Regions from separate parts of the Pedobacter sp. AC402 genome, predicted to be linked through region 1. Evidence: riboswitches for the same ligand, from Rfam matches in the RefSeq annotation. Region 1 holds a riboswitch; the other holds the start of a gene.
The links. A riboswitch is a leader RNA that binds a small molecule or an ion and turns the genes downstream of it on or off. The one in region 1 is predicted to bind cobalamin.
Positions count from the first base shown of each region.

Region 1 (11,510 bases):
TGGAAATTCACGTTCAGTTAAATACAAATACAAAAATATTTTCAGCTGATAGTGCATCTTTCGGGGCTTTGCCTAATCAAAATATATCTACTGTTTCGCTGGCACTGCCAGGTGCATTGCCTAAATTGAACAAAGAAGTAGTGGCAAAAGCTATCCGTATCGGCTTGGCTTTAAACTGTACAATTAACCAGGTTAATCATTTCGACCGAAAAAATTATTTCTATGCTGATCTGCCTAAAGGATATCAGATTACGCAAGATAATCAACCTATCTGTGTAAATGGTTTTCTGGAACTTCAATTGGCAGATGGTTCTACAAAAAAAATAGGGATCAACCGCATTCACATGGAAGAAGATGCAGGAAAAAGTATCCACGATCAGGATGAAAATTACTCTCTAGTTGATTTAAACCGTGCCGGGGTTCCGTTAATTGAGATTGTTACAGAGCCTGATATCCGCAGTTCGGAAGAAGCTTCTGTTTTGCTGAGTGAAATCAGAAAACTGGTAAGACACTTAAACGTAAGTGATGGCAACATGGAAGAGGGAAGTTTGCGTTGCGATGCCAATATTTCTATCCGTGCCAAGGGTACTACAACATTTGGTACAAGATGTGAAGTAAAAAACCTAAACTCGATGCGTAACGTACGTAGAGCCATGGATTTTGAATTTGGCCGTCAGGTAGAAGTGATTAGCAATGGAGGCCGGATTATTCAGAGCACATTAAATTTTGATGCTGATAAAGGCACCACTTCACCTATGCGGACAAAAGAGGAAGCTAACGATTACCGTTATTTCTCAGATCCGGATTTACAACCGATTCATATTTCTGATACCTGGTTAGCAGAAATTAAATCGTTGATGCCTGCATTACCAAATGAAATTTCTATACAAATGATCTCAGAATTTGGAATAAGTAAGGCAGATGCAGCACTTTTTGCTGAAGATTTAGAACTTTTAAATTATTTTAATAATGCACAACCTCTTGTTAACCATAAAAAAAGCCTGATCAATTGGCTAATTGGCCCGATAAGAGCTGTGCTAAATGAAAAAGGAATCACAATAACAGATTTTAAGGTAAGTCCGCCGCAATTAGCGGATGCCATTAATTTGGTTGATGATAAAAAAATAACACAACAAATTGCCATTCAACAGTTATTACCTGCTATTGAATTGCATGAAAATACAAAAGTGGCAGACTTGGCGCAGTCATTAAATCTCCTTATTACCGAAAATGGAGATGAATTAAGCACTTTTATTGATGAAGTGTTAAATAAATACCCGCAACAGGTAGAAGCGTACAAGAAAGGTAAAAAGGGCGTTTTAGGTTTGTTTGTTGGTGAGGTAATGAAACTCGCCAAGGGTAAAGCAGACGCCAAAAAATTAAATGAATTAATACTTGAAAAATTGAAATAATGAGACTAAAACAATTGAGCATTATCATGCTGATCGCTATTGCTTTTACTGCATGTAAACCTAAAGATAGCTTTACCATTGATGGAACTTTTCAGAATCCCGGAACGGAAAAGAAAGTTTTTTTATACGGCATGCAGAACAGTAATATGGTTGCAATTGATTCGACCAATTTATCAGAAAAAGGAGAATTCAAATTTATCCGTAAAACACCATCTGTCGATTTCTTCAGGGTATCAGTTGGTAACCACGAATTTATGCTGATTGCAAAAAATGGCGATGACATTAAATTGGAAGCTGATTTGGCTGATAAAACTATGGCATATAAAATTTCGGGCGCAAATGAAGTAGATAAATTATCAGAGTTAAATGCCATTAGAAACAATTTTGCAAAACAAGTAGAAAAACTGCAGGCTGATTTTGAAGCCAAAGTATCAAAACAGCCGGAGAACAGGGCTGCTGTGCTTGAATCGATGAAGCCACAGTATGAATCGTATATTAACCAGTTGAATACAGAGATTATTAAATTTGCTAAAGATAACAAAGGAACGCTTGCTAGTTTCTATGCAATGAACACTTTAAGTCCGCAGGAATATGAAGCTGAATTGGTAAAATTTGCTGATGAAGTTAAAGAAGAAATTAAAGGAAATGCTACAGTAGACGCTTTTGTTAAGCAAATGGCCTTATTAAAGGCTGTACAGGTAGGCCAGGTTGCGCCTGCATTTACAATCAATACGGCAGACAATAAACCCGTAAATTTATCTGATTATAAAGGTAAATACGTATTAATTGATTTTTGGGCATCATGGTGTCAGCCTTGCCGCCAGGAGAATCCTAATGTGGTTAAAGTTTACAATAAATACAAACAAAAAAACTTCGACATTATCGGTATTTCTTTAGATACAGATAAAGCAGCCTGGTTAGGTGCAATAAAAGCCGACGGACTAACCTGGACACATGTTTCGGAATTGAAAGATTTTAATGGCGAAACGGTTAAAAAATACCAGGTGCAAGCCATACCAACTTCTTATCTTGTTGATCCTGCCGGAAAAATCGTTGCTAAAAACCTGCGTGGCGATGAACTGGAAGCATTTTTAGTTAAAACGTTACGTTAAAACAAATTCCATGTTAAACTAATTTAAGTAATTAACAATTTCTTAACTTAGGCTTAACTATATATTGCATCATAGACACTACTTTCGTAACAAATATTTAACTATGAACAACGCAGGTCAGAAAATATTAATTGTTGATGATGAACCAGATATTCTGGAGCTTATTGAATATAACCTTAAAAAAGAGGGTTATCAGGTTTTCACAGCAACCAATGGCCAGGAAGGAATTACAGTTGCGAAAAAGGTACATCCGGATTTAATTATACTGGATATTATGATGCCTAAAATGGATGGGATAGAGGCTTGCCGCTTAATGCGTGCAATACCCGAGTTCAAAAATACATTTATGGTTTTCCTAACCGCCAGAAGTGAGGAATACTCTGAAATTGCAGGATTTAACGTTGGTGCTGATGACTACATTGCAAAGCCGATAAAACCACGTGCACTAGTTAGCCGAATAAATGCAATTTTGAGGAGAAACACCGGAACGGAAGAAATATCTGAAAACAAATTAGAAATTGGCGATTTAGTGATCGACCGTGAAGCTTATTTGGTTTTTCAAGGTGGAAATAAAGTGGTTTTGGCTAAAAAAGAATTTGAGCTTTTATACTTACTGGCTTCGAAACCAGGGAAAGTTTACACCCGTGAATCCATTCTTAAAAACATCTGGGAAGACTCGGTAGTAGTAACCAACAGAACTATTGATGTACATATCCGTAAATTAAGAGAAAAATTAGGTGAAACTTATGTATCAACCGTAAAAGGAGTAGGTTATAAGTTTGAGCTATCTTAAATAATTTTTCATTACCAATAAACACAGATTAACACAGATCTTTTCTGATGATTAATCTGTGTTTTTTTATGCTGTCGTTAATTAGATTCTGAAACAAGTTTAGGAGTATGATACCTGTAACAAATTTGTCCAGCTGAATTCATTTTACTGACTTTCTCAAGCAAGGCCCTGAAATAAATTCAGGGTGACGACCAGCTTAAAAAAATAAAATCGTATTTTTGCGCTTCATTAATTACAGCACAGTTTGAAGTTTCCAAATTTTAAAGACCTTATTCTTTTCGAAGACAACGATTTCATAGTTATCAATAAACCTCCTTTTTTAGCCTCACTTGATGAGCGTGGCGGATCTGGAGAAACCAATGTATTACGCCTTGCTAAACAATATAGCGATGATGCACAGGTTTGTCACCGTTTAGATAAAGAAACATCAGGGGCTTTAATTATTGCAAAAAACCCAGAAGGATACCGCCACGCTTCCATGCAGTTTGAAAGGAGAAAGGTAAATAAAACCTATCATGCTGTTGTTGATGGACATGTAATTTTTGATCAGCTTACGGTTGATTTACCAATCTTAAACGATGGAAATAAAAATGTAACCATCGATCGGGCTGAAGGCAAGAGGGCCGAAACCATTTTTGATTCGTTAAAGTACTACAAACATTATACTTTGGTAGAGTGTAAACCAATAACTGGCCGGATGCACCAAATCCGCATCCATCTGGCCACACAAAGGGCTGCTATTGTGGGTGATGACATGTATAAAGGGAAACCTGTTTTTCTTTCTTCAATTAAGAGGGGTTATAAATTAGCCAAAGGCGAAGAGGAGCAACCCATCATGAAACGTTTTGCCTTACATGCCAGACACCTGATTTTTAAGGGATTAAATGATCAGGATATTGTTATTGATGCACCATACCCAAAAGATTTTGCTACACTAATAAAGTTGTTAGATAAATTTGATGCATAAAACAAGCCTTTAAATTGGCTCTTTTCGTTGTTTTTGTTACTTTTGGCTTATTCGCTATCTATTAAAAAACAATAGAATGTACATTAGATTTGTAAATTACCTTGATCAGATTAACCTATACCGAAAATCTAAAATATCAAACCGTAATTTCTTAATTATCTTAGCTGTAATTGTTGGGATTTTAGCTGGCCTCGCAGCCGCCGCATTAAAAAGTTTAACCCATCATATCGAAGAATTTCTTCAATCAGATTGGCACTGGAAATATAAATACTACCTGTATTTTATTTTTCCGATGATCGGTATTTTCTTAACCGTACTTTACATTAAATATTTTATTCGCAAATCAAAGTTCGAAACGGGTTTAACACCTTTGCTTTATGCAATTTCAAAAAAATCGAGCAAGGTGGAAGCACACAATATTTATTCGCAGATTATTACCGCAGCCATAACAGTAGGCTTTGGTGGCTCAACAGGCTTGGAAGCTCCAATTGTTACCAGCGGGTCGGCAATTGGTTCTAATTTAGCTCGTTTATTGGGTTTATCTTACCGGGAAATTACCATGTTGGTGGCCTGTGGTGCTGCTGCAGGTATAGCAGGGGCTTTTAATAGTCCTGTTGCGGGAATTGTTTTTGCTATTGAAATTCTATTGCCCGAATTTACCATCCCTGCATTTATTCCTTTATTGCTTTCGGCAGCCACCGCGGCTGTTGTGGCAAGGTTATTTTATACGCAACAACTTTTCTTTTTGGTTACAGAAGGATGGAAGGTAAATGCATTATTTTATTATGTAATACTCGCTTGTTTTATTGGCTTATTCTCTATCTATTTTACAAAAGCCAATTATGCTGTTAAAGGGTTGTTTTATAAAATTAAACATCCTTACACTAAAGTTGTGGTGGGCGGTTTAATGCTTGGGGCATTGGTATTCCTATTTCCAACACTATATGGCGAGGGTTACATTACCATTAAAGGTTTATTAAAGGGTGATTATCAAACGGTTATAAACAACAGTATCTTTGCTGATTACAATAACATCCCAGCATTGGTTGTATTATTTACTGTGGTAACTATTTTTATGAAATCGATAGCCACCCTGGTAACTTTAGGGGCAGGAGGTAATGGTGGTACGTTTGCACCAAGTTTAATTATGGGCGGCTTAATCGGATTTATTTTCGCTTACATTGTTAATTTATCGGGCCTGGCACAATTAAATGTCTCTAACTTTATCGTTGCTGGTATGGCGGCTGCATTAGGCTCAATTATGCATGCGCCTTTAACGGGTATTTTTCTTATTGCAGAAATTACGGGGGGCTATATATTGATGGTTCCATTAATGATTACCACAGCCATTTCTTATGCGATTAACCGCAGCTCGCAAAAACATTCTATTTATACTAAAGCATTGGCAGATAAGGGCGAGCTCTTATCACACGAGGATAAAGACACTACGGTTTTGAACCAAATGAAATTAAGGTATCTGATTGAGAAAAGCTATCCTCAGTTACAGATGAACGATTTGATTTCGATTAAGATGAATGAAATTCTGCAGTCGCATAAAAACATCTGTGCAGTAACTGATGAGTTGGGCGACTTTAAAGGTGTAATTTATATCGAAGAGTTATTTAACGAGATGATTAACCATCCTGATAAAGCGCATTTAATGGCTTCGCAATTGGTTCAGCCGGCACCAAATACCATTAATGAAAATGATGACCTGAAAATGGTTCTTGAAAAAATGGAACAGGATAATGTTTGGATTTTGCCAGTGTTAAATGTGCAAAACCAATATTTAGGTTTTGTATCTAAAACAGCAATTTTTAACAAATACCGTGCATTGCTGATGAGACAGAATGATTACATGGGCTAATTGTGATCCATAAATAAAGGAGAAATGTCATTAATAAAAGAAGTCAAGTTTTAAAAACTTGACTTCTTTACTGTAGTTCTATTCCAATCTTTTTAAGCTCAATTTTTCAATTTGCTATATAGATGAATTATTTAAATATTCGTTTCATCTAATATTAATAAAAGAAGTCAAGTTTTAAAAACTTGACTTCTTTGCTGTAGTTCAATTCCAATCTTATTTAGCCAACTTTTCGATTTTGCTATATAGATGAATTATTTAAATATTCGTTTCATCTAATCTTTAAAAAAAGAAGTCAAGTTTTTAAAACTTGACTTCTTTGCTGTAGTTCAATTCCAATCTTAATTAGCCAACTTTTCGATTTTGCTATATAGATGAATTATTTGAATATTGATTTCATCTAATCATTATAAAAAAGAAGTCAAGTTTTAAAAACTTGACTTCTTTGCTGTAGTTCAATTCCAATCTTATTATATTCTTACTCAGCTCTTTTTAAGCCAAATTTTTCAATTTTGCTGTATAGATGACTTCTTTGAATATCAATTTCATCAGCAGTTTTTGATACGTTCCAGTTATTTTTTTCCAATTTAAATTTTATAAACTCACGTTCAGCGTGATCTTTATAATCCTGGAAGTTATTAAATGAATCGAAAGAAGAAGCAAGGGCTGAACCGCCCGCACCTGCAATTTGTGCACTGCTTGCCGCGCCAATATTTGTTCCTCCGCCTGGGTTGGCAAATGCCCGAACATCGTTTTCTGTAATTACTTTATCACTCAAAATAATTAAACGCTCAATCATATTGTGCAACTCACGTACATTACCTGTCCATGGTAAAGCCTGCAAAGCTGCCATACCACCTTCGTTTATCTTTTTAACAGGCATACCGTAATCACTGCAAATGCTTTCTAAAAAGTTTTGTGCAATAACAGGAATATCATCGGTGCGTTCTGTTAAATGTGGCACATGGATATTAATTACATTCAACCTGTGGTACAAATCCATACGGAAATTACCATCTTCGATTTCTTTTAACAGATCTTTATTGGTTGCCGCTAAAACACGTACGTTAACTTCTATTTCCTTTTCGCCACCAACACGCGAAATTTTGTGTTCCTGCAAAGCACGCAAAACCTTTGCCTGTGCAGATAGGCTCATGTCACCAATCTCATCTAAAAATAATGTACCACCATTGGCCAGTTCAAATTTACCGATACGCTGCTTTACAGCAGAGGTAAACGAACCTTTTTCGTGGCCAAACAATTCACTTTCAATTAATTCTGAAGGAATAGCAGCACAATTTACTTCAATTAGAGGACTATCAGCACGGTTGGATTTTTCATGTAGCCAACGCGCAACCAGTTCTTTACCACTACCATTTGCCCCGGTAATTAATACCCTGGCTTCGGTTGGTGCAACACGTTCTATGGTTTCTTTAATTTTAGAAATACTATCCGATTCACCTAATATTTCGCGGGTTTTACTCGCTTTGCGTTTTAATACTTTGGTTTCGGTAACTAAGTTTCCACGGTCTAAACCATTACGAACAGTAATCAATAAACGGTTTAAATCTGGTGGTTTGGATATAAAATCAAAAGCTCCCTTTTTACTGGCCTCAATGGCAGTTTCTACTGTACCATGACCAGATATCATAATAAAAGGGAGATCGGGTTTAATGATCTGTGCCTGCTCGAGCACTTCCATACCGTCCATTTTATTCATCTTGATATCGCAAAGTACCAGATCGAAATTCCCTTTTTTAATCATTTCGAGTCCATCGATACCGTTATCAGTATCTTCAACATCGTAATTTTCGTACTCCAGAATTTCGCGTAAGGTACTCCTTATCGCACGCTCATCGTCAATTATTAATAATTTAGCCATTAGAGATTTATTCTATATTTCAGATGCGAATATATTATTTTTTAATTAATGTATAGTTTTTTATACAATTATAGGCTATAAACCCTAAAACACCTTAAAGGTTTTAATAAGTGTAATCCATTTTGAATTTAGTTAAATCAGGCTTAAACTTTTTGTTTCTTTTTAATTCAAGTTCATAAATTGTTCGCCCTAAATTCTTCATAAACGGAAAGCACACGGTATCATACTCGTACTTATTATCGTTATAAATACCGTCTTCGTTACTTTGAACCACGGCTGTAAGGAAATATTCAATTCCGTTTTTAAAATCGACGAAGTAAGCATTATCTATAATAAAACCGTAACTGTCGCCATATTTATTAAAAATTCTAATATCAGCATCAGGTTTAACCTGCGCTCTTCCGTAATACAGCATTTTAGCATAAGTTGGCCAAAATTCTTTCGGATCATATTTTGGAAAATCGCTTTCTGTGGGATATTTACTCATATAAGTATAAATGAGTTTATAATCTTCTGCGGTAAGTTTAAATCTGTCTTTAGCTGGAAACGCTTCTGAAAAAATCAATTTCTGCATTAATTTTTGCTGATCGTTAATGGCAAAAGCATTTTTGCCTGCTAAACTGAAAGGTTTATTAACCAGTTTATCTGTACTGTCCAGGTAACCCGTACCCATAACCAAATTATTTAGTTTAAGTTCATATTCTTTAGGGTCGTATTGCGCAGGCTGATTGTATACCAATTGCTGCCCGTTATAAAACTTAATTGGGTTGGTATGCTTAGCCGATTCTCCTGCATCGCCAATGGCCAAACGGTTAAGAATACGGCTATCGTTAAATCCATTTGCTTTGAGTTTTTCGTTAATTTCGGCACGGCCAATAAATTCGAATAACCGGTTAAAGGCATCATTATCACTGGTAAGCAAAATCTTTTTAATATAATGCGCTATTGAGGGAAGTTTGTTTTTCGCACTCGTATCTGCTAAAACCTTTGTTTGAGTTTTATAGGCGCTATCCGTAATCATTGTACTGTTAAGCGTTAGGCCTGTACTTTTCAATCGGTTCACTTTTTCTAAAGCGAAAATTACAGCGGCGAGTTTAACGGTACTGGCGGGATAAAAGTAATGGTGCGGATTCAAATTGTAGCTAAAGGTTTTGAACGTAGCATTATTCTTTGCATCGCGGTTAATCTGGGTATATAATACCTGGATCTGGTTATGATCTGGATGTTGAAGAATGGCAGAAAATAGTTCTGGTTTGCTTTCCATTAACTTTTTCAGAAAAACGGTATCGGTTTTTTGTGCCATAGTGTTTAAGCTGAATAACGAAAATATTAGGGTTAAAATCCTGCTCATGTTTGTAAATTTTGATTCCTAATTTAGGTTTTTCTATTAATAGCATCATTTTCCATCATGCATTTTACATTATAACCCGTTCTAATTTGATGATACCATGGATACTGTATTTCTTACCCTATTATTAATATTCAGCGTAATTAAGCAACAAAATTTCTGCTATCCGCTCTTTTTACTACATTTGCTCTGCTTTTGGTTTCCGGCTTTACAACCGGAATTAAAAGGGAATACAGTGTAAATCTGTAACTGTCCCGCAGCTGTAAGCTCCTTAACGGATTTCCAATCAATTTGCCACTGTTCTGATACCTCAGGATGGGAAGGCAGGAAAGCCGGGAGTAAGTCAGAAGACCTGCCTTAGCATTATATTTCATAGCTTTCGGGGATTGAAGCTAAGGAGTGAGGTACTTACGGTTTTCGTATTTTCATTTCTTTTCCATCTGTTGGCTGTGGGTTAAACTCACAATCAAAATGACACAAAAACATTCTGCCTACGCGGGCACAATGCTGTTTTTTCTATGTTCTTCCATTTTATGGATAGGATTTTTATGGCCTTTAAATACCTGGGCACAAACCGACAGTACAAAAAAAGCAACCCAGCTGAAAGAGGTTCAGATCAGGGAGTACCGATTAACGGAGCAAAGCAAATCGCCAACACCGCTTCAGATCTTATCATCCGAAGATCTGAAAAGAATTAACAGTTTATCCGTTGCTGATGCTATCCGTTACTTTTCGGGTGTACAATTAAAAGATTATGGTGGAATAGGCGGTTTGAAAACGGTAAATGTACGAAGCCTGGGCACTAACCATACCGCAGTTTTTTTAGATGGCATTCAGATTGGCAACGCCCAAAACGGACAGGTAGATTTGGGAAAATTCTCACTCAGTAATCTCGAAGAAATTGCCTTATATAGCGGACAAAAGCCAGAATTGCTTATTCCGGCCAAGGGGTATGCTTCTGCAAGTAGCATTTATTTAAAAACCAAAGCACCTGATTTTGATGAAAACCAGCGCAAACAGGTTGAGCTAACTTTAAAAAGCGGTTCGTTTGGATTGATTAATCCTTCTTTAATTTACCGCTATAAGGTTAGCGAGAATTTAAGTGCAAGTATAAATACTGAATATATCCATGCTGATGGGAAATATAAATTTAGGTACACCAACGGAGTTTTTGATACCACTGCGGTAAGAAATAATGGCGATGTAGAACGTTTTCGGTTACAGGCCGCATTGTTTGGCAAATTTAAAAACGGAAAATGGCATGCGCAAGCGTATTCCTTTTTATCGGATAGGGGATTACCCGGTGCAATTGTATCCAATAGGTTTGATTTTACGCAAAGAATATGGGACCGCGATTTCTTTATCCAGGGGAGTATGGAGAAAAAACTATCCGATGGATTCAGTATTCTTATAAATGGAAAATATGGTTACGTTTATCAGCGTTATTTAGACCCGGATTATGTAACCACCACTGGCTTTTTAGATAACCGATTTAAAGAGCAGGAAGCTTACTTATCTTTTTCGGGGAAATATAAAATCAATTCGGTTTGGGAAGCAGCTTATGCAGCTGATTATAGCTATCAAACTTTAGATGCCAATATTTACCGTTTTTCTTATCCAAACAGGAATACCTTTTTAAATGTGTTAAGCTCATCACTAACGTTAAAAAAGCTCACTATCCAGGCAAATTTATTGAGCACCACTGTAATTGATCAGGTAAAATTATATTCTTCGGCGGGTAATAAGCAAGTTTTCAGTCCAACAGTTATGCTATCGTGGAAGTTTTTAAATAATCAGGACATCAGAATAAGGGCATTTTATAAAGACATTTTCCGGATGCCTACTTTTAACGACTTGTATTATACTTTCATTGGCAATACGCTTTTAAATCCTGAATACACTAAACAATATGATGTTGGCATTACGTATTTTAAAAATTTTAATGATAAGCGGATAAAATTTATCGATTTCCAAACTGATGTTTATTACAACCGGATAAAAGATAAAATTGTGGCACAGCCGGGTGCAAACCTGTACCGCTGGATAATGTACAATATAGGTTTGGTAGACATCCATGGTTTGGAAATTAATGCCAAAACCGCATTTGAGCCTTGTACTGCTTTACTGGTTAA
Region 1 is NZ_CEEDAI010000005.1:5,995-17,504, reverse strand. It holds gene gatB (Asp-tRNA(Asn)/Glu-tRNA(Gln) amidotransferase subunit GatB) at 1-1,412, shown strand, start outside; gene AC0IWE_RS03740 (redoxin domain-containing protein) at 1,412-2,524, shown strand; gene AC0IWE_RS03735 (response regulator transcription factor) at 2,628-3,317, shown strand; gene AC0IWE_RS03730 (RluA family pseudouridine synthase) at 3,562-4,284, shown strand; gene AC0IWE_RS03725 (chloride channel protein) at 4,361-6,151, shown strand; gene AC0IWE_RS03720 (sigma-54-dependent transcriptional regulator) at 6,627-8,030, opposite strand; gene AC0IWE_RS03715 (serine hydrolase) at 8,134-9,381, opposite strand; cobalamin riboswitch at 9,558-9,752, shown strand; gene AC0IWE_RS03710 (TonB-dependent receptor) at 9,850-11,510, shown strand, end outside.

Region 2 (11,510 bases), on a different contig from region 1:
AGGAAAACGAAAAAGAAGGCATTGTTAACTTTATTTTTACTGATTCTCCGAAACAGGTTGAACGTTTATATGCCATTTTAGAAGACATTGACAAAACGGCCAAATTTACACCGATTAACAGCATGCTGCGCGAGGGTTTTATAGATCCCCAGATTCAGACAGCATTTTATACTGATCACCAGATTTTTGACCGTTACTATAAATATAAGCTTAAAAAAGGCTATCAAAAAAGTCAGGCCATTACCCTAAAAGATTTAAGGGAATTAAAATCCGGCGATTATGTTACCCACATCGATCACGGGATCGGCAAATACGCCGGACTGGAAAAGGTTGAGGTAAATGGTAAAACACAGGAGATGATCCGTTTGATTTATGCCGATAACGATCTTCTTTATGTAAACATCAACTCATTAAACAGGATAGCCAAATACAGCGGCAAAGATAGTGGTGTGCCCAAGATGAATAAGCTGGGTACCGATGCCTGGGACAAGCTAAAAAAAACCACTAAAAAAAAAGTTAAAGATATTGCCCGAGACCTGATTAAGCTTTATGCATTGCGTAAAACCCAGGCCGGAACGGCATTTTCGCCAGATAGCTATTTACAAACCGAACTGGAGGCTTCTTTTATTTATGAAGATACTCCCGATCAGTTAAAGGCTACCCAGGATGTAAAAAAAGACATGGAATCGCCTCACCCGATGGATCGTTTGGTTTGTGGCGATGTGGGTTTCGGAAAAACTGAGATTGCAGTCCGTGCAGCATTTAAAGCCGTTGCTGAAGGCAAACAGGCCGCTATTTTAGTACCTACCACAATTTTAGCTTTACAACATTTTAAAACTTTTTCGTCGCGTTTAAAAGATTTTCCGGTTACGGTAGATTACATTAACAGGTTTAAAACCAATAAACAAATTAAGGATACGCTAGCCGAGGCCGCAGCAGGTAAAGTTGATATTTTGATCGGCACACACCGCTTACTGAGCAAGGATGTAAAGTTTAAAGACCTCGGCATCATGATTATTGATGAAGAGCAGAAATTTGGCGTTACAGCAAAAGAAAGGTTGAAAGCCGTGCGTGTAAATGTTGATACTTTAACACTTACAGCAACTCCGATTCCAAGAACGCTGCATTTTTCATTAATGGGTGCAAGAGATTTATCCATTATTAGTACACCACCACCAAACAGGCAACCCGTTAGTACCGAATTGCATGTTTTTAACGATAAACTGATCCAGGAAGCTGTTCAGTTCGAGTTAGACCGTGGCGGACAGGTTTTCTTTATACATAACCGTGTGAATGACTTGATGCAATTGGGTGGAATGATCCAGAAATTGGTACCGAAAGCAAGGATTGGTATTGCGCACGGGCAATTGGATGGCGATCAACTCGAGGATGTAATGCTCGATTTCATTAATGGAGAAAAAGATGTTTTAGTAGCCACTACCATTATCGAAGCTGGTTTGGATATCCCGAATGCAAATACCATCATCATTAACCATGCACATATGTTTGGTTTGAGCGATCTGCATCAAATGCGCGGCAGGGTGGGCCGGAGCAATAAAAAAGCCTTTTGTTATTTACTTTCGCCACCATTATCTACGCTAACATCTGAAGCCCGGAAGCGTTTGAGTGCAATTGAAGAATTTTCTGATCTTGGAAGCGGCTTCAATGTGGCCATGCGCGATTTAGATATCCGAGGAAGCGGGAACCTGCTTGGTGCTGAGCAAAGTGGTTTTATTGCCGAAATCGGATTCGAGATGTACCATAAAATACTGGATGAAGCCATTCAGGAACTTAAAGAAGCAGAGTTTAAAGGCCTTTTTGAAAATGAACCTGCCCGTCCGTTTGTGGGCTTTACGCAAGTAGATACGGATCTGGAATTGTATATCCCCGATGCTTACATTACCAACATAACTGAACGTTATAATTTATATACCGAACTTTCTAAACTTGATAACGAAACAGAGCTTGCTATTTTTGAAAAACATTTAGCCGATCGTTTCGGGCCTGTTCCACCTCAGGTAAAAACAATGCTCAGCGTGGTACGGTTACAGTGGTTAGGTAAGAAATTAGGTTTTGAAAAAATCAGTTTCAAGAAAAACAGCTTGCGCGGATATTTCTTGAGCGATAAACAATCAGCTTATTTTGATTCAAATACTTTTACCAGAATTTTAACTTTTGCACAAAATCATCCACGGATGTGTAATTTAAAAGAGGTAAAAAACACCTTAAGGATTGCTTTCGATAATGTAAAAACCGTTGAGGAAGCGATTGAAACTTTAGAGCTGATTGATTAAAAAACATTAATTCAGTCAGTTCATTGACTGAATTAATGTTAATTGAGTCAGTCTGTTGACTGAATTAATGTTTTTTCAATTATGAGCACTTATTTTAAAACAAAATGTTAGACCCTACTTTATTGCTCGATTTAGTGAAAATGCAAATGCCCTATGGAAAATATAAAGGTTATCTGATCTGCAATATTCCTGAAAGTTACTTGCTTTGGTATAAGGATAAGGGCTTTCCGAAAGGAAAACTGGGCGATTTAATGGCTACTATGTTTGAAATACGGGTAAATGGTTTAGAATACCTGTTAACGCCTTTAAAAAATCAGCGGTAGTTAGGGTCATCTATCATTTAATAACTACGATGCCAATCCTGAACGGAGTCGAAGGTCCTAAAACGATCGTCCTCCTGAACTTGTTTCAGGATCTAGCCTGCAAACATGTTTTTATAGGTGCTGAAATAAATTCAGCATGATGAATGAGGGAAATTTTGTGGAGATCAAATAAATACAGCAAAAGATCTGCTTTGATCTACCTAATCTTTAGGAAAGAAATTTATATCTCACAACCATTCTCATCACAAACCGCATCATTATTTTTGTTTAATGAGGTTATTGTAGTTTTAGGTTGTGCTTCTTTCCATTCGGTAAAACTTTGGGTAAGTGCATCAGTAAAAGCCGGTACAGGTTGCGCACCCGAAACGCCATATTTGCGGTCCATAACAAAATAAGGAACCCCTCTAATTCCTAAATTTTGGCTTTCATAAATATCATAACGAACAGCTTCTGCAAATTCATTTCCATTTAAAACCGACATGGCTTCTGCTTTATCCAAGCCAATTTCTACGGCAAGATCAATCAAAACGTCGGTTTCACCAATATTTTTGCTTTTTACAAAATGAGCTTCAAACAATTTTTCTTCTGCTAAATCCTGAAGTTTATGTTTTGCTGCCAAATGAATCAATCGATGTGCATTAAAAGTATTGGCAGGTATATTTGTATCAAAATCAATCGTTAAACCAGCATTTTCAGCCATATCAACAACTTGTTGTGTCATCTGTTTGGCTTGCTCAACGGGCATACCTTTGCTTCTCGAAAGGTAATCGTAAATTGTTTCATTGTTGGTATTGTGGTACTCAGGGTTGAGCTGAAAACTTTTCCAATCTACTTCAATTTCATTTTTGAACGGTAATTTTTCAATTGCCTGTTCAAAATGTCTTTTCCCGATATAGCAAAACGGACACATTACGTCCGACCAGATTTCTACTTTCATAACACAAAATTAAGGTGATTATAATTGCTTATAGTAAAGCCAAAGTAAAAAGCCACTATCGTTTAGGATAGTGGCCCTAGTGTCTTAATAAAGTTTTCATCTCAAGATATCGTCATTTCGACCGCAGTGTAGAAATCTTTTAACAATTCAAAGATTACTCCATTTCACTAAGCTTTAGTCGAAATGACGACCTTCATATTTGATTTGTCAATCAATTATAACTATTTATACAACTGGTTAAATATCAGTTTAAACGTACCATGTGTTTGAGCCCTGAAAACAATTTCAGGCCCGAAAGCAAGCAGCTTCCCTTTGCCAACCTTTGCTTCAAAAGCCGTTACACCATCTTGAAGATAGGCTTGCCCCCATGCCCATCCGCTGCGCAATGGTGAGGCGTTTTCAAACCACAATAATGGTTTTATCTTACCAGAAGCAATGGCGTCGCCAGTGAGCTTAAAAACAGGGCTGTTATCAAAATAAACATCAGCTTCCTTTTCCATTCCCCAATTGGTTGGTAAGGTTGTATCTACACCAACATTTAAAACACTTCCGGGAACATAATACTTTTCAGCAGGCAATCTCTTTTCCTCCCCGTTCACAATTTCGACCATTGCATTCCGCACCGGTAGATTTAAGTGATAAGCTAAATTTGTACTGCTGCCAATGGTTACAATATTTCCTCCTGCTTCCAGAAATTTCTTTAATTCAGGAATCGATTTATCGGAAGTGATTCTTCCTAAACGGTTTCTGAATTCTTGTGGAACTTCGTCTGCCTTTGGGCCAAAAGATCTGTTTCCGGCACCTCCCTGTACTCCTGGGATTGCACCACCAACAAAAATAATCACATCATATTTTGATTTTAAATTGCCAGCATCGATATCCTGAGGATAAATTACAGTTGCATTGTAATGGTACTGTTCCATTAAAAAGCGAACCCAGCCCGAAGCCATAGAACCTCCATAAGTATCCCATAAGGCAATTCTGGCAGTTGATATTTTAACTTTGCTTTTTGGAGCCGCAGCAATTTTTAGTTTGACATTTGCTTTTTCCAATACCGATTTTCCTGCTGATGAAACATAAAAATCGCCATTTTCTGTGGAGCGGTAAACCTCAACTTTGTTTCTCAATAAATCATTTACTGCGGTGTAAGAATCATTCTGCGCTGCGCTTAAGACATAGCTTGATCCGTTGGCTAATTTATTTTCAGGCTTTAATAATTGTCCATAAGGATTTTTCTCAAACGGACCTGAGAAATCATCAAGAATCCGATTAAATTTCACATCCATTAAATACGCTAATGTCCATCCAGCAGCATCATATGGTGGAATTGGCGCACCGCCTTCGTATTTAAAATCGTTTGGATGATCTTGCGGTTCGAACATGTCCAAAACATGCGGACGGAAAGCCTGATCGGTTTTAACCACATAACTTCCGGCAGGATAATTTTTTCCGGCAACACTAAAAGAGGAGGTTGCTTTTTGTACCACAATACCCGTTCTGATCAATGCATTTAAAAACTTGATGGCCGTATTGAAATCAGGTTGATCTGCAGATAAAATATAACCATGCGGATCTCTGTTTAAAGGGGCTTTCATTACCGTATCAAAAGCTTTCATACTGATTTGCCTTCTTGCTCCAAAATCTGCATCTCCACCTGCAATGGAGGTGCCTTTTTCACCTTTTGCAGCATTGTTAATGGCTTCAATTTTCTTAGGAGAGAAAGACCAGGTATCCTTTTTACCACGCTCAATTGAGTTTCGGCCCATTTGGTAAATGTTGTATAATAATTCATCCCGATAACGCTGTGCGTAACCTAAAACAGCATAATTTAAAGAAACTGAATAATCGATCGAATTTTTAAAATACCATTTTCTTGGCGTAATTGGGTTTGGTGAATCGCCACTAGGTAATAAACGCGATGGAACCAGGGGAATTTCAGATGGGGTAGGATTACCTATAATTTCGGTTAAAAGCCCAACCATATTGTGAAAATAAGTTGTGGTTCTTAACCCTCCATTGTACCAGGTAGAATAAACCGATCCTCCACGCTGGGTGTAGCCAGGTTTATTTTCTACATTCATTCTATTGTGCATGGCAGCACCCACAGCATCTAAACTGGTTAGTATGGTTGGATCGAAAACATAATTAAATGGGTCGCGGTAGGGTGGGCCTGCCACAACTGTACCTGCCGGACCAGCCTGGTGGTGGTTATACATAATCTGCGGAATCCATTCTACAAAGAGCTGACGGCCAATATTCTGAGTTTCTTTGAGGTTTAACATAAAGAAATCGCGGTTATTATCATGCCCTGCATATTTTTCATACAGAACGGGCAATCCAGAAGTAGTTCTTTTTTTAGGATCTTTATCCCTCATGTACCAATTCGCTCACCAACTCTTGTCCATCCGGGTTGGCATGCGTAAACAAAATAATCACATTATCCAGAATGCGTGTTGTTTCAGCATCATTTCTTGAAGCAAATTCGTAAATAGTCTGGATTAATTGATGCGCACCCACCACTTCATTTGCATGCAAACCACCATCTATCCATACCACGGCTTTACCTTCTTGTGCCAATGATTTTGCTTGCTCCGGCGTAATTTCGGCATGTGCCAGCTGTTGCGAAATTTCTTTATACCGATCTAATTTTTTTAGGTTTTCCGGCGAGGAAACAATGAGCATATACTGGCTTCTGCCTTCTTCAGTTTTACCTATATCGACTAATTTGATGCGGTTGGAGCTTGCGGCAAGTTTTTTAAAATAAGTTTCTGTTTGAGTATAATTAGCGAGCTGATAATCATCGCCTATATCAAAACCAAAATGAGATTTTGGCGTGGGTACCTCCTGCGAAAACACAGTGAGGCCATTTACCATTAAAAAAGCAAAACAGAGCCCTTTAAAGTAGTTTTTTATCATAATAAGAAGTTTAGTTGGTAATCAAATATAATAGAGAAAAAGTGCTAAAAACAGCTTGCTGTAAATTTGTTACAAGTTTTAAATCCTAATCCATACATTTGCCTTGATGTAAGTTCTTAACTTTATTTTTCATCAACCGATACAGGTTCCCGGAAATACACCCGGGATTAATAGGGAATCGTGTGCAAATCACGAGCTGTCGCGCAACTGTAAATTCTGTCTATAAAAAAGACAACGGTTTTACCATTCATGCCACTGTGCCGTTTAACCGGTATGGGAAGGCGGTAAAATCGGGAATAAGTCAGGAGACCTGCCTATATTGAATTGACGGTGCTTTCGCGTTATAAAGTAATTGGTCAGGTCTGATTGTACACAATAAAATTAAATTTTATATGCTTGCTTTAAGCTTTTTGCTGATAGCGGGCAGGCTGTGCCGTAACCTTTCCTTTTTATTTATAAGCAGAAACACATTAAAATACTGATTTGAGCTTTTAAACGATTTATTTACTTAATCTTTAAAAGAGATGCTAACGCAAAATCTAGGCTATCCGCGAATAGGTAGTCAAAGGGAATTAAAGAAAATCTGCGAAAATTATTGGGCAGATAAAACTGGGTACAAAAACGTACTTCAGGTGGGCAAAAACATTCGCCACGAAAACTGGAAACTTCAAAAAGAAGCCGGAATTGATGTTATTCCATCGAACGACTTCTCTTTTTATGATCATGTGCTCGATCATTCCTTAACTTTTGGGGCGATTCCGAAAAGGTATAACGAGGTGATTCTGAAAAAAGGAAACGAAGAACTCGATCTTTATTTCGCCATGGCAAGGGGCTATCAAAAAGACGGCCTGGATGTAGTGGCAATGGAAATGACCAAATGGTTTGATACCAATTACCATTACATTGTACCTGAATTTTATAAAAACCAGCCATTTAAACTCTTCTCGACCAAAATTATCGATGAATTTTATGAGGCAAAACAGCTGGGGATTACTACAAAGCCGGTTTTGATCGGCCCTGTTTCCTACCTTTTATTAGGTAAGGAAAAAGAAGCTGGTTTTGAAAAGATTGATCTTATTAAAAACCTCCTTCCGGTTTATATCGAGATATTATCCCGATTAGATGCTTTGGATGTTGAATATGTTCAGTTTGATGAGCCTTTTTTGACTTTAGACCTTACCGAAAAAGACAAGAAAGCTTATGAATATGCCTATAAAGAGATCAGAAAAGCTTTTCCGCGGTTAAAAATTGTTTTAGCTACCTATTTTGAAGGCTTGGGCAATAATTTAGCTTTAACAACTTCATTACCTATAAATATCTTACACATCGATCTGGTACGTGCTGAAGATCAGTTAATGGATGTTTTAACTTCATTAAAAGAAGAAACCGTTCTTTCTTTAGGTTTGGTAGATGGAAGAAATATCTGGAAAAATTATTTCGAAAAATCTATTTCCATCATTAATCAAGCCATAGAAAAAAGAGGTTTGGATAAAATCTGGATTGCCCCATCTTGCTCTTTAATCCACTCACCGGTTGATTTAGACAATGAAACCAACGAAAAAAATTTATCGGCAAAAATTAAACAATGGTTAGCCTATGCGAAACAAAAAATTACAGAGGTTGCTACCTTAAAAAAACTGATTACCAACGAGAACCCTGCATCTACCCAACAAAAATTGGAGGAAAACAAAATTGCCATCAGTAACCGTAAAGTTTCTAAAATCATCCACAATCCTGAAGTTAAACAACGTGTTTTAGGATTAAAAGAGCAGGATGCTGAACGCTTAAGTCCATTTTCTGCTAGAAAAATTAAACAGCAGGAACTTAATTTACCAAGTTATGCCACTACAACCATCGGCTCATTTCCGCAAACAGCCGAAGTACGGAGCTGGAGAGCCAAACTTAAAAACGGAACTTTTACTGTTGAGGAATATGATAATTTGATCGCTCTGGAAACCGAAAAAGCGGTAAAATGGCAGGAGGAAATAGACCTTGATGTACTGGTACATGGCGAATTTGAGCGCAATGATATGGTTGAATACTTCGGCGAGCAACTGGATGGCTTTGCTTTTTCTAAAAACGGCTGGGTACAAAGTTATGGTTCACGCTGTGTAAAACCGCCAATTATTTTTGGTGATGTTTCGCGACCTGAACCGATGACGGTAAAGTGGACAGCTTATGCCCAGTCACTTACCTCAAAGTACATGAAAGGTATGTTAACAGGCCCGGTAACGATTTTACAATGGTCGTTTGTGCGTAACGATCAGCCACGATCAGAAACTTGTACACAGATTGCCCTGGCTATCCGCGATGAAGTTTGCGACCTTGAAAATGCTGGTATAAAAATTATTCAGATTGATGAGCCAGCCATTAGGGAAGGTTTACCCTTACGCAAAGCAGATTGGCAAACCTACCTGAACTGGGCAGTTAAAGCCTTTAAAATTTCGGCTAGTGGCGTTAAAGATGATACTCAGATCCATACACATATGTGTTACTCGGAATTTAACGATATTATCCAAAACATAGCCGATATGGATGCCGATGTTATTACCATCGAAACCTCACGTTCACAAATGGAATTATTGGATGCTTTTGCCGATTTTAAATATCCAAACGAAATTGGTCCGGGTGTTTACGATATTCACTCTCCAAGGGTTCCGAAAAAGGAAGAAATGGTTCAGTTACTCAGAAAAGCAAAGGCTGTTATTCCATCAGAACAATTATGGGTAAACCCTGATTGTGGCTTAAAAACCCGGGGTTGGGACGAAACTAAAAAAGCCTTAATCGAAATGGTTGAGGCTGCTAAAGAAATGCGTAAAGCCGAAGAAGTTTTGGCTGCAGATCTTCAGGCGAATTAATCTAATTTGGCCACGGAAACACAGAAAACACGCGTTTTTATATTCCTGTTTTCCATGGCCAAGCTATACTTTGACAACTTTCTAATAAAGAAAGTTGTCAAAGCTTTTTACAGCCCCTATATTTATCCCATGACTCTAGAAGAAAGAATAGAAAACTCCAAAACCAGTATTTTTAAAGCCGTTTTTCCTAATACAACAAACCATTACGATACCCTTTTTGGAGGTACTGCCATGCACCTGATGGATGAGGTAGCTTTTATCACTGCAACGCGTTTCAGCCGCCAAATTATGGTTACGGTAAGCAGCGACAGAATAGATTTTAAAAAACCAATTCCTGCGGGCACCATTGTAGAGCTTATTGGCAAGGTAAATCATGTAGGAAACACCAGTTTAAAAGTTAATGTAGAAATTTATATTGAGCAAATGTATGCCGAGGGAAGAGAATTGGCGGTACATGGCGATTTTACTTTTGTAGCCATCGATGAAAATAAAAAGCCTGTTCAGGTAATTAAATAATCTAAAAAGATGTAAAAATCATCCATTCTTAATTTTTAGCTTTGATTATGGAACATCAGCATTCAGTAGAAGAGCTAAAAAATATTGCAAAACAATTAAGCTGCCCTGAAGGTGAGCATGGCATTAAATCAGGGGAGATGATGCATGCCAATAACATCGGAATGACTAATGCTGCAATTAATGCATTACAGCTAAAAAGCAATGAAAAAGTTTTAGAAATTGGTCATGGCAATGGCGGTCATATCGCTCAATTATTATTAAAAGCAGAAAATCTAACGTATTACGGAGCCGATATTTCGGAAACGATGATTGCTGAGGCCGAAAAGATCAACCAGCATTATATTACAAATGGAAAAGTTCATTTTCAGTTAAGCAATGGCGTTACGCTGCCATTTGAAAATTATATGTTCGATAAAGTTTTTACTGTTAATACGATCTATTTTTGGCCTGATCCGAGCAAATACCTGAACGAAATTAAGCGTGTATTAAAGCCTAAAGGGACTTTAGCTATATGTTTTGCGGATAAAACCTTTATGCAAAACCTTCCTTTTACCCCTTATGGATTTACACTATATGAGGTAAAAACCGTAATAGACTTATTAGAGAATGCAGGTTTTACAGTTAAAGATGCTATTAGAAAATTAGAACAGGTTCAAAGTAAAACAGGCGACCAGGTAGAAAGGGAATATTACGTAGTAACGGCTAAAGCATAAGAAACAAATAATAGTCCTCGTTTATAACAAAGAATAGTGATTGTATCGCTAATAGCACAATCACATTTTAAATGTGAATCTCATTCATCCTCGTTACAAACGAGGGCGATAATAAGAAAGGGAATATTAATTAGTAACGGCTAAAGATTACGAAACAAATAATAGTCCTCGTTTGTAACGAGGATTAGCGAGAATAGCGATTCTATCGCTAATCGCACAACCACATTTTAAATGTGAATCTCGTTCATCCTCGTTAAAAACGAGGACGATAAGTAGAAAGGGAGTATTACGTAGTAACGGCTAAAGATTATGAAACAAATAATAGTCCTCGTTTGTAACGAGGATTAGCGAGAATAGCGATTGTATCGCTAATAAAAAAAAACCTACATTTTAAATGTGAATCTCATCCATACTCGTTAAAATCAGGGCGATAGATAAACCTTTAATACAAAATCAAGTACAGATAGGCGTAAACAACTGGAGCAGCCAGTAACAAGCCATCAAAACGATCCAACAAACCACCATGCCCCGGTAATAACCCTCCGCTATCTTTTGTATCCAAGCTGCGTTTAAGCATCGATTCCACTAGATCACCTAAAGTACCGAAACTGGCAATTAACACGGCCATGCCAGCCCAAACCCAGGCAGGATTTTCTGTAAACCAAAACGACAAAGCAAAAGCAACCAAAACGCTGGTAAACATTCCTCCAAAAAAGCCTTCCCAGCTTTTCTTTGGCGAATGGCGCTCAAACAGTTTGCTTTTACCATATTTTACACCAAAAAGATAAGCTCCTGTATCATTTGCCCAAAGCATTAATAAAAATGCAAGCGGAAAATGAAAATTATATTCATTCCAATCTTTTAAAAACCCTAAAGCATGGAAAAAGCAAAATGGAATGGTTACATAAACAAAGCCCACAAAAGTGTAAGAGATATTGGCAAAAGGAATTTTA
Region 2 is NZ_CEEDAI010000011.1:342,004-353,513, forward strand. It holds gene mfd (transcription-repair coupling factor) at 1-2,294, shown strand, start outside; gene AC0IWE_RS20270 (DUF3820 family protein) at 2,399-2,617, shown strand; gene AC0IWE_RS20275 (DsbA family oxidoreductase) at 2,838-3,554, opposite strand; gene AC0IWE_RS20280 (M14 family metallopeptidase) at 3,776-5,929, opposite strand; gene AC0IWE_RS20285 (M14 family zinc carboxypeptidase) at 5,919-6,470, opposite strand; cobalamin riboswitch at 6,597-6,802, shown strand; gene metE (5-methyltetrahydropteroyltriglutamate--homocysteine S-methyltransferase) at 6,995-9,328, shown strand; gene AC0IWE_RS20295 (acyl-CoA thioesterase) at 9,458-9,844, shown strand; gene AC0IWE_RS20300 (class I SAM-dependent methyltransferase) at 9,892-10,557, shown strand; gene AC0IWE_RS20305 (phosphatidate cytidylyltransferase) at 11,000-11,510, opposite strand, start outside.
Region 2: another riboswitch for cobalamin. It lies ahead of metE (5-methyltetrahydropteroyltriglutamate--homocysteine S-methyltransferase); the one in region 1 lies ahead of AC0IWE_RS03710 (TonB-dependent receptor).